DNA from 3 places in the Ruminococcus sp. RTP21484sp1_RTP21281st1_A8_RTP21281_210402 genome. Region 3 is predicted to be linked to each of the others. Evidence: riboswitches for the same ligand, from Rfam matches in the RefSeq annotation. Region 3 holds a riboswitch; each other region holds the start of a gene.
The links. A riboswitch is a leader RNA that binds a small molecule or an ion and turns the genes downstream of it on or off. The one in region 3 is predicted to bind cyclic di-GMP.

Region 1: linked by a shared signal. The riboswitch ahead of AB5170_RS06605 (ATP-binding protein) and the one ahead of AB5170_RS10925 (hypothetical protein) in region 3 are both predicted to bind cyclic di-GMP.
Region 2: linked by a shared signal. The riboswitch ahead of AB5170_RS13395 (transporter substrate-binding domain-containing protein) and the one ahead of AB5170_RS10925 (hypothetical protein) in region 3 are both predicted to bind cyclic di-GMP.

What each region holds. Positions count from the first base shown of each region.
Region 1 is NZ_JBCPGE010000010.1:32,596-34,866, reverse strand. Features, by position in the region: gene AB5170_RS06620 (hypothetical protein) at 1-207, opposite strand; gene AB5170_RS06615 (hypothetical protein) at 275-475, shown strand; cyclic di-GMP riboswitch class I at 550-640, shown strand; partial or broken gene AB5170_RS06610 (DUF6783 domain-containing protein) at 719-853, opposite strand; gene AB5170_RS06605 (ATP-binding protein) at 909-2,271, shown strand, end outside.
Region 2 is NZ_JBCPGE010000027.1:4,523-6,793, reverse strand. Features, by position in the region: gene AB5170_RS13400 (response regulator) at 1-692, shown strand, start outside; cyclic di-GMP riboswitch class I at 844-919, shown strand; gene AB5170_RS13395 (transporter substrate-binding domain-containing protein) at 1,120-2,271, shown strand, end outside.
Region 3 is NZ_JBCPGE010000019.1:67,508-69,778, reverse strand. Features, by position in the region: gene AB5170_RS10925 (hypothetical protein) at 47-1,063, opposite strand; cyclic di-GMP riboswitch class I at 1,234-1,317, opposite strand; gene AB5170_RS10920 (LacI family DNA-binding transcriptional regulator) at 1,506-2,198, opposite strand.

The sequences.
Region 1 (2,271 bases), on a different contig from region 3:
CTAAAATGCATCAAAATCCCTCTGCGTAGCGATCTGCGCATAGCCTTTGTACTCATCATTGCTGCTTTCTGCGTACATGTCGTTCACCATCCCAATCGTAAGAAGATCCAGATCCCGGATGGAGATTCCGAGCTGTACGCAGCGAAGCAGAAACAAGGGTGTGGTCATCGGGCGGTCAGTTGCGTGAAGTTTTTTTAGACTCCACATCCGTCTGGACATTCTATAGATTGAACAGGTGATCCGTACCGGGACAGCAGACATCGGAGAAAAGTATTTGGCTGCAATCCGTAAGGCTGCCAGTGATTACACAAGAGAAATCTTTCATAAGCTGAGAGAACGGGAATACAATCCGGAGCTGATGCGTTTATATGTAGTTGTTGGTGGTGGCTGCTGCATGATTCAGAACTTCGGGGAATATGACAAAGACAGAGTAACGATTGTGCGAGACATCTTCGACTTTGCGAATGGTTCATAAACACAGATTTTCTATCAAAATATTATTGACGCATCGGAAACTTCATGGTATTTTATTTTTGATAAAAAATGGGATTTATTTAAAGGCAAACTTGCTGAAAGGCAGGGACGCAAAGCCAGAAGGGGCTAAAGTCAGAAAGTCTGACCATGTCAGCCGGTTGCTGCTGTTTCCATATATAGAAAAGACGTGAGAACGGAAGCGATTCCGATACCTTTTATACTATATGTATATGGATGTGTGAGTTTAAAAAGATGTAGCAGGGACACTGGCAGGATGTTTGTCAGGTGTCCTTTTTATATGCCAAAATATGTACGAGAACTTGCCGGAGCATGTTCTGGAGCGTGGTTGAAAAAGCATTCCTACAATCTGCGCGCCACATTTTGCAGAAAGCCTTTTTCAAACACGCATCAAACAGAGTGAGGGTTTTTATAAAATGTTATATAAGGAAAATTATGAGGATAAAATATATTCTTTAAACAAGACGGTACCTGGACAAACACAGGATTTATCACAGGCAATACAGAAAACACTGGAAAATAATGGCGGGGTAGGTATGTTGACCGGATATTATGACCAAAATCTGTCTATTCTGTCTGTGAGTAATCTGCTGCTACATAGTATAGGACATACGTTCGATTCTTTTATGAAGCAGACAAAAGGCTCATTGAAGAAATTTTTTTACGGCAAGGATATAAGTATATTGGATCGAGACCGTTTTTTGCAGATCCACGGAGCCGGGGAAGCGCAGATCCTTACAGCGGACGGTACAGTGAATAATGTACGGCTTTATAAAGAGGATGCGACAGATGAAGCAGGCAGACAGATCTGGATTATGTCCGTACAGGTCAACTGGGATCATGTAAATCTGGCACTGATCAATGAGGCTATCCGTTCCGGCTTCTGGTATTTTGACTGTGACGAAAACAGTGAGATTGTGAATGCAAACTGGAGCCATGAGTTCCGAAAAATGCTTGGCTATCATGATACTCTGGATTTTCCGAATAAACTGGAATCCTGGTCAGATCTTCTGCATCCACAGGATAAAGAAAGAGTAATGATGCAGCTTCAGGCGGCAATTGCGGATAAGACGAATCAGGTAAAATACCAGGTAGAGTACCGTATGAGAATGAAGGATCATCAGTACCAGTGGTTTCGGGCATCAGCAGAAGTAATACGCCGGCTGGATGGTTCTGCCAGCAGGATTGCCGGGATTTTTATTAATATTGATGCGGAAAAAAAAGAAATTATGCAGGCACAAAAGTCAGCTGCTTTCCACCGTGCCTTTACGAAAACAGATCTGTGCGAATATTATGTTAACCTGGAGGCAAACACATTTGATACCTTTAAGGTTGAACCGTCCCTGATGACTGTTTTTGAACAGAGTCATACATGGGATGAACTGATCCGGCATTTTGTGGATTCCTATGTTGTGGAAACAGATAAGAAGGCAGTATCCGCTTTTTATGATCGTGGCTATATTGCGGAAAAACTGAAGGGTCTGGAAACCGAATTGTCTTTGGAGTGCCGAATCACTCTGAAGGGAGAAGAACGATGGGTCCGTAATGTGATCATACGTGGCGAGATAGAGGATTCAGAATATGCCATGATTTTTCTGCGGGATATTACGGAGGCAAAGGTAGAGAGCGCACGGCATCTGCAGATGGCAGCGGATAATGCTTCCATGGAGCAGCTGATTCAGAGCATAGTGCGTCTGGTTGACCGTTTTGTTGTCTGTGATCTGGAAAATGACAGATATGAATTCTACAATCTGAATGGACAGATGATATATAAACCTC
Region 2 (2,271 bases), on a different contig from region 3:
TGCGTGCACGACAGTCTATGGAGCTTGGGGATGCCTTCCATGCTTATATCATCGACTGGCGACTGCCGGATATGAATGGTATTGAGGTCACCAGACAGATCCGCAGTCTTGGTGACGATACACCGATCATTATTCTGACTGCTTATGACTGGTCAGACATCGAAGTGGAAGCCAGGGCTGCAGGGGTAACTGCATTCTGTGCGAAACCTCTGTTTATGTCTGATATCAGAGATACCCTGATGACTGCCATTGGCCAGAATCAGGCTGAGCAGGAGAATCCTGTTCTTCCGGCGGCAGTCCCAGATTTCAGAGGCAAATGTATATTGCTTGTGGAAGACAATGAGCTGAACAGTGAAATTGCGGTGGAAATCCTTAATGAATATGGCTTCCTGGTGGATACTGCAGAAAATGGGGCAGAGGCAGTAGAGAAGGTCAAGAGGTCGAAACCGGGCGGTTATGATCTGGTGCTGATGGATGTGCAGATGCCGGTAATGAACGGATATGAGGCCACGAAGCAGATCCGTGCCCTTAGGGATCCGGCACTGGCAGGAATCACCATCCTTGCCATGACGGCCAATGCTTTTGACGAGGACAGAAAGAAAGCGTTGGAATGCGGTATGAATGGATTCTTATCCAAGCCAATCGTTATAGAGGAATTGATCAGTACATTACAAAATAATCTGACAGATTAGTAATAAAAACCTGCTAAGAAGTTCGGTTAACAACTTTTTAGCAGGTTTTCAAATTATTTTTAAGCGTTAAAGCGGTGAGGTTTTTCTTGTGTAAAGTGGAGCAAGGGAGTATAATAAAATCAGTTTTTTTGTATAATTTTAAATGCTCTAATATGGAAATCGGCAAAACAGATGAAAGTCTGCGACGCAAAGCTACAGGGCCTGTAAAATGGCAGCCAGTTGCATGAAATGAGATGCGCTGCCTGTTTGGCAGCGTTTTTATCACCCGGGGCATTGCAGAGATGATGGAAATTACACAGCAGCAGTACACAGCAACAGGGATGAATGCACATATTGCAAAACCGATTGATATAAAAACAATACTTGCTGTTTTTGACCTGGTGTTTGGAACATCATAAAACACAAACGGATGAAGGAAATAAAAAATATGGATAAAAGTAGAAAAAAATCAGCCGTACTATTTGCATGTATATTTGTGGTCCTGGGAATGTGGATGATGTTATCGGTACACTGCCAGGCTGCTGAAACGAATAATGATGAAAAACAGCCACAGACCATCCGTGTCGGCTCATTTGAGGATACCTTTAATTATGTCGATAAAAACGGTGTCAGACGAGGTTATGGCTACGAGCTCATGCAGGCTCTGGCAGGTTATACCGGATGGAAATTTGAGCATGTGAAATGTGACTGGTCCAACTGTTTTGATAAGCTTGAAAATGGTGAGATTGATATCATGGGCGATATTTCTTACACCGATGAACGTGCACAGAAGATGCTTTTCCCGGATGAACCCATGGGTGAGGAAAAATATATCCTTTATGCTGATTTATCGGATACGGATATTGGGACGTCTGATTTCAAATCTATGGACGGTAAACGTGTAGGTGTGCTCATGGGTACTGAGCCTGAAATCATGCTGACAGAATGGGAAAATAAGAATGGCATACATACAGAACATGTAAATGTGAATAATAATGATGATGTCGAAAAGAAATTAGCGAATCATGAAATCGATTGTTTTGTATCTCTGGAGGAATCCATCTGGTCTGAACAGGGAATATCATCCGTTACCACGATTGGTAAATCCGGCATATATTTTGTAATAAATAAAGAGCGCAGCGATATCAAGACAGAGTTGGACTGGGCTATGCGTCAGCTGGATCAGGATAGTCCTTTTTTCAAGGCGGATCTGTATAAAAAGTATTTTACGCTTGATTATTGTCAAAGTCTTACAGGCGGAGAAAAGTCCTGGTTGGAAGAACATGATGGTATCCGGATCGGATTTCTGAGTAATGATGCGGCAGTATTTTCTCTGGACGAAGAGACTGGAAAACTTACCGGTATGCTGGCAGAATATTTCTCTTATGCCAAAGACTGTCTGGGAAATCAGACACTGGAATTTAATATACAGGAATATGATGATTATGATGAAATGCTTCAGGCTTTACAAGAACGAGAGATTGACATGATTTTTTATGCTGGCAGGAATCCATATTTTGCAGAAAAAAACGGATATACACTTACAAACACAGCCTGGACCTACAGCCTGATGGCGGTAACAGATGAGGAAAAATTTGAT
Region 3 (2,271 bases):
AAACACCCGGAGATATTTCTCCGGGTGCCGGTCATCTTTAAAATTATTAATTCCAGAACGCTCCGTAGATTTTCTGGATCTTAGCGATCTGTGCGTCTGTAATCTGATTCAGTGCATTCTGAACAGCTGCATAAGTCTGTTGTCTGCTGCTCTTCAGGGAAGCATTGTTCAGGATGTAATCCTTAACAGATTCTGCAAAATATTCGGAAGCATTCTGTGTTACATAGGCTTTATTAAAAGCTGTAACATTTGCCTTCTCAGCTGCAAAAATGCTCTGGAAGCTTGCTGTCTTATCTGCATTTCCTGCGATAAATGCAAGGAAATGACCCAGCTCATGATAAACAGAATCATCAATCTGCTTCATTATAATAGATCTTGATCTTGCATCAAAATATCCTGAATAGTTGACGGATGGATCAACAACAAGCTTAAATCCCAGCTGCTGATATGCTGCAATTACACGATTGTCCATCTTGCCTGCAACACTTGCTACATTTTCCTCGTGTTTGCTCTGGTTCTGTGAAGAGCTTGCTGCTGCAGTTACCTGGGCAGCGGAAGTACCAGAAGAAGTGGTGCTTACAGCGGTCTCATTGTCAATTGATACCTGCTGTGTAGTTGTTGTCTGAACAGTTGTTGTGATCTTGGATGTAACAACTTTCTTTTTGGATTTCTTGGTGTATTTCGCTGTTGCTTTGGTAACAACGGTTGTCTTGGTATCTACTGTTGTATTACCGGATTTATTTGTTTTATTGGTTACTTTTGTTTTGGTTTTCAGTTTCTTGGTGTAGCTCTTCTTGGAAGCCTTTTTTAATTTAACAGTCTTCCTGGTTGTCTTGGTACTGGAGGTAGTCTTCACAGTAGTCTTCGGCTGGGAAGCCAGTGGAGTTTCATCTTCTATGATGGAAGCCTCCATGATTGGATCTGTGTAACTGGGGAATTCAGGTGTTTCTCCTGTTCCTGAGAATAATGAAACGCCGCCGATCACTGCTGCCAATGCTATAGCAGCACAACTGGAAACAACTTTTTTATTTGCGAGCCACTCTGTTAATTTCTTTCCTTTCATAAATAACACACCTTTCTTGAACTATAATGTAACTGACTTGCCGCTATCTGGAAACTATCAGTCCCATCAGTTTGTGGAAATAAAAAAACCGTTTATCAGATTAAATAAACGGTCGCCACAAATAGAAGAACCACGTCTCCTGTCATATTACATTACCTAATCAATATCAATGCGGCAACCGGCTGTCATAGTCCTGAGACCTTAGACCCTTGGCTTTGCGTCCCTGTCTTTCAACAGGTTTGCCTTTTATTCACTTCTTATAATAAAGCAAGCTGTCGCTTTTGTCAACGGATTTCCCTCGTTAAAACTTACAAAAATCTGTCTAAAAAGTGCAAAAACAAAAAAATCTGTAAAAATATCTGAGCGGATCGTAACGCATGATAATCCTTCTCAAATATTTTCACAGATTCCTTTTCGATGTCTGGATAGCAACAGCTACACCTTACAGCTTGCGTGTAGACTCCCGCTCTATAAGAGTTCCGCACAGTATTTGCCGTTTCACCACCTTTTTCCGGTCGATCAGATCAAACAGAGTACGGACGCTCTGCTGGGCAGTTTCCACTCTTGGATATTTCAATGTGGTGATGGATGGATGATAATATTCCGCAATGTCCTGACCATCAGCTCCTGCCACACAATAATCCTCCGGCACTCTTTTGCCACTGTCAATAATTGCTCTGCAGGCGCCTACCGCCAGAGTATCTGAAATTGCATAAATACAGGAAAAATCCACCCCCGATTTCAAAAGCTCACAGGTACAGTTATAACCATTCTCAATCGTATAGATTCTTTTACCTGGTTTTAAACGAATTATAAGCTTCTCATCATACTCCAGTCCATTTTTTTCCAGTGACCTTTTATAGCCATTGAGATGGCATCTTCCAAGACCTTCATCTCCGGAAGTAATAAAGGCGATCCTTTTATGTCCGCAGCTGCACAGATAATCAACCATACTCTGGCTCTCAATCTCTGTATCAGTCGTCACAAGGGCACTTTTAGGATAAGTTCCTGTATCCTCCGGAACTGTTTTTCCGGAACCACTGATCACATACGGAACTCTCAGCATTCTCAGGCTTCGGTATGTATTTTCCAGGAAGAACATAAAGTGGTGACTCCAGTTTATCGTCCAGTTCAAGAGTAATTCTCTTTCCGGCAGGAAGGCTTATACTGATTTTGTTCCCCTCTTCTTCGAACGGTATCTGTGCAGC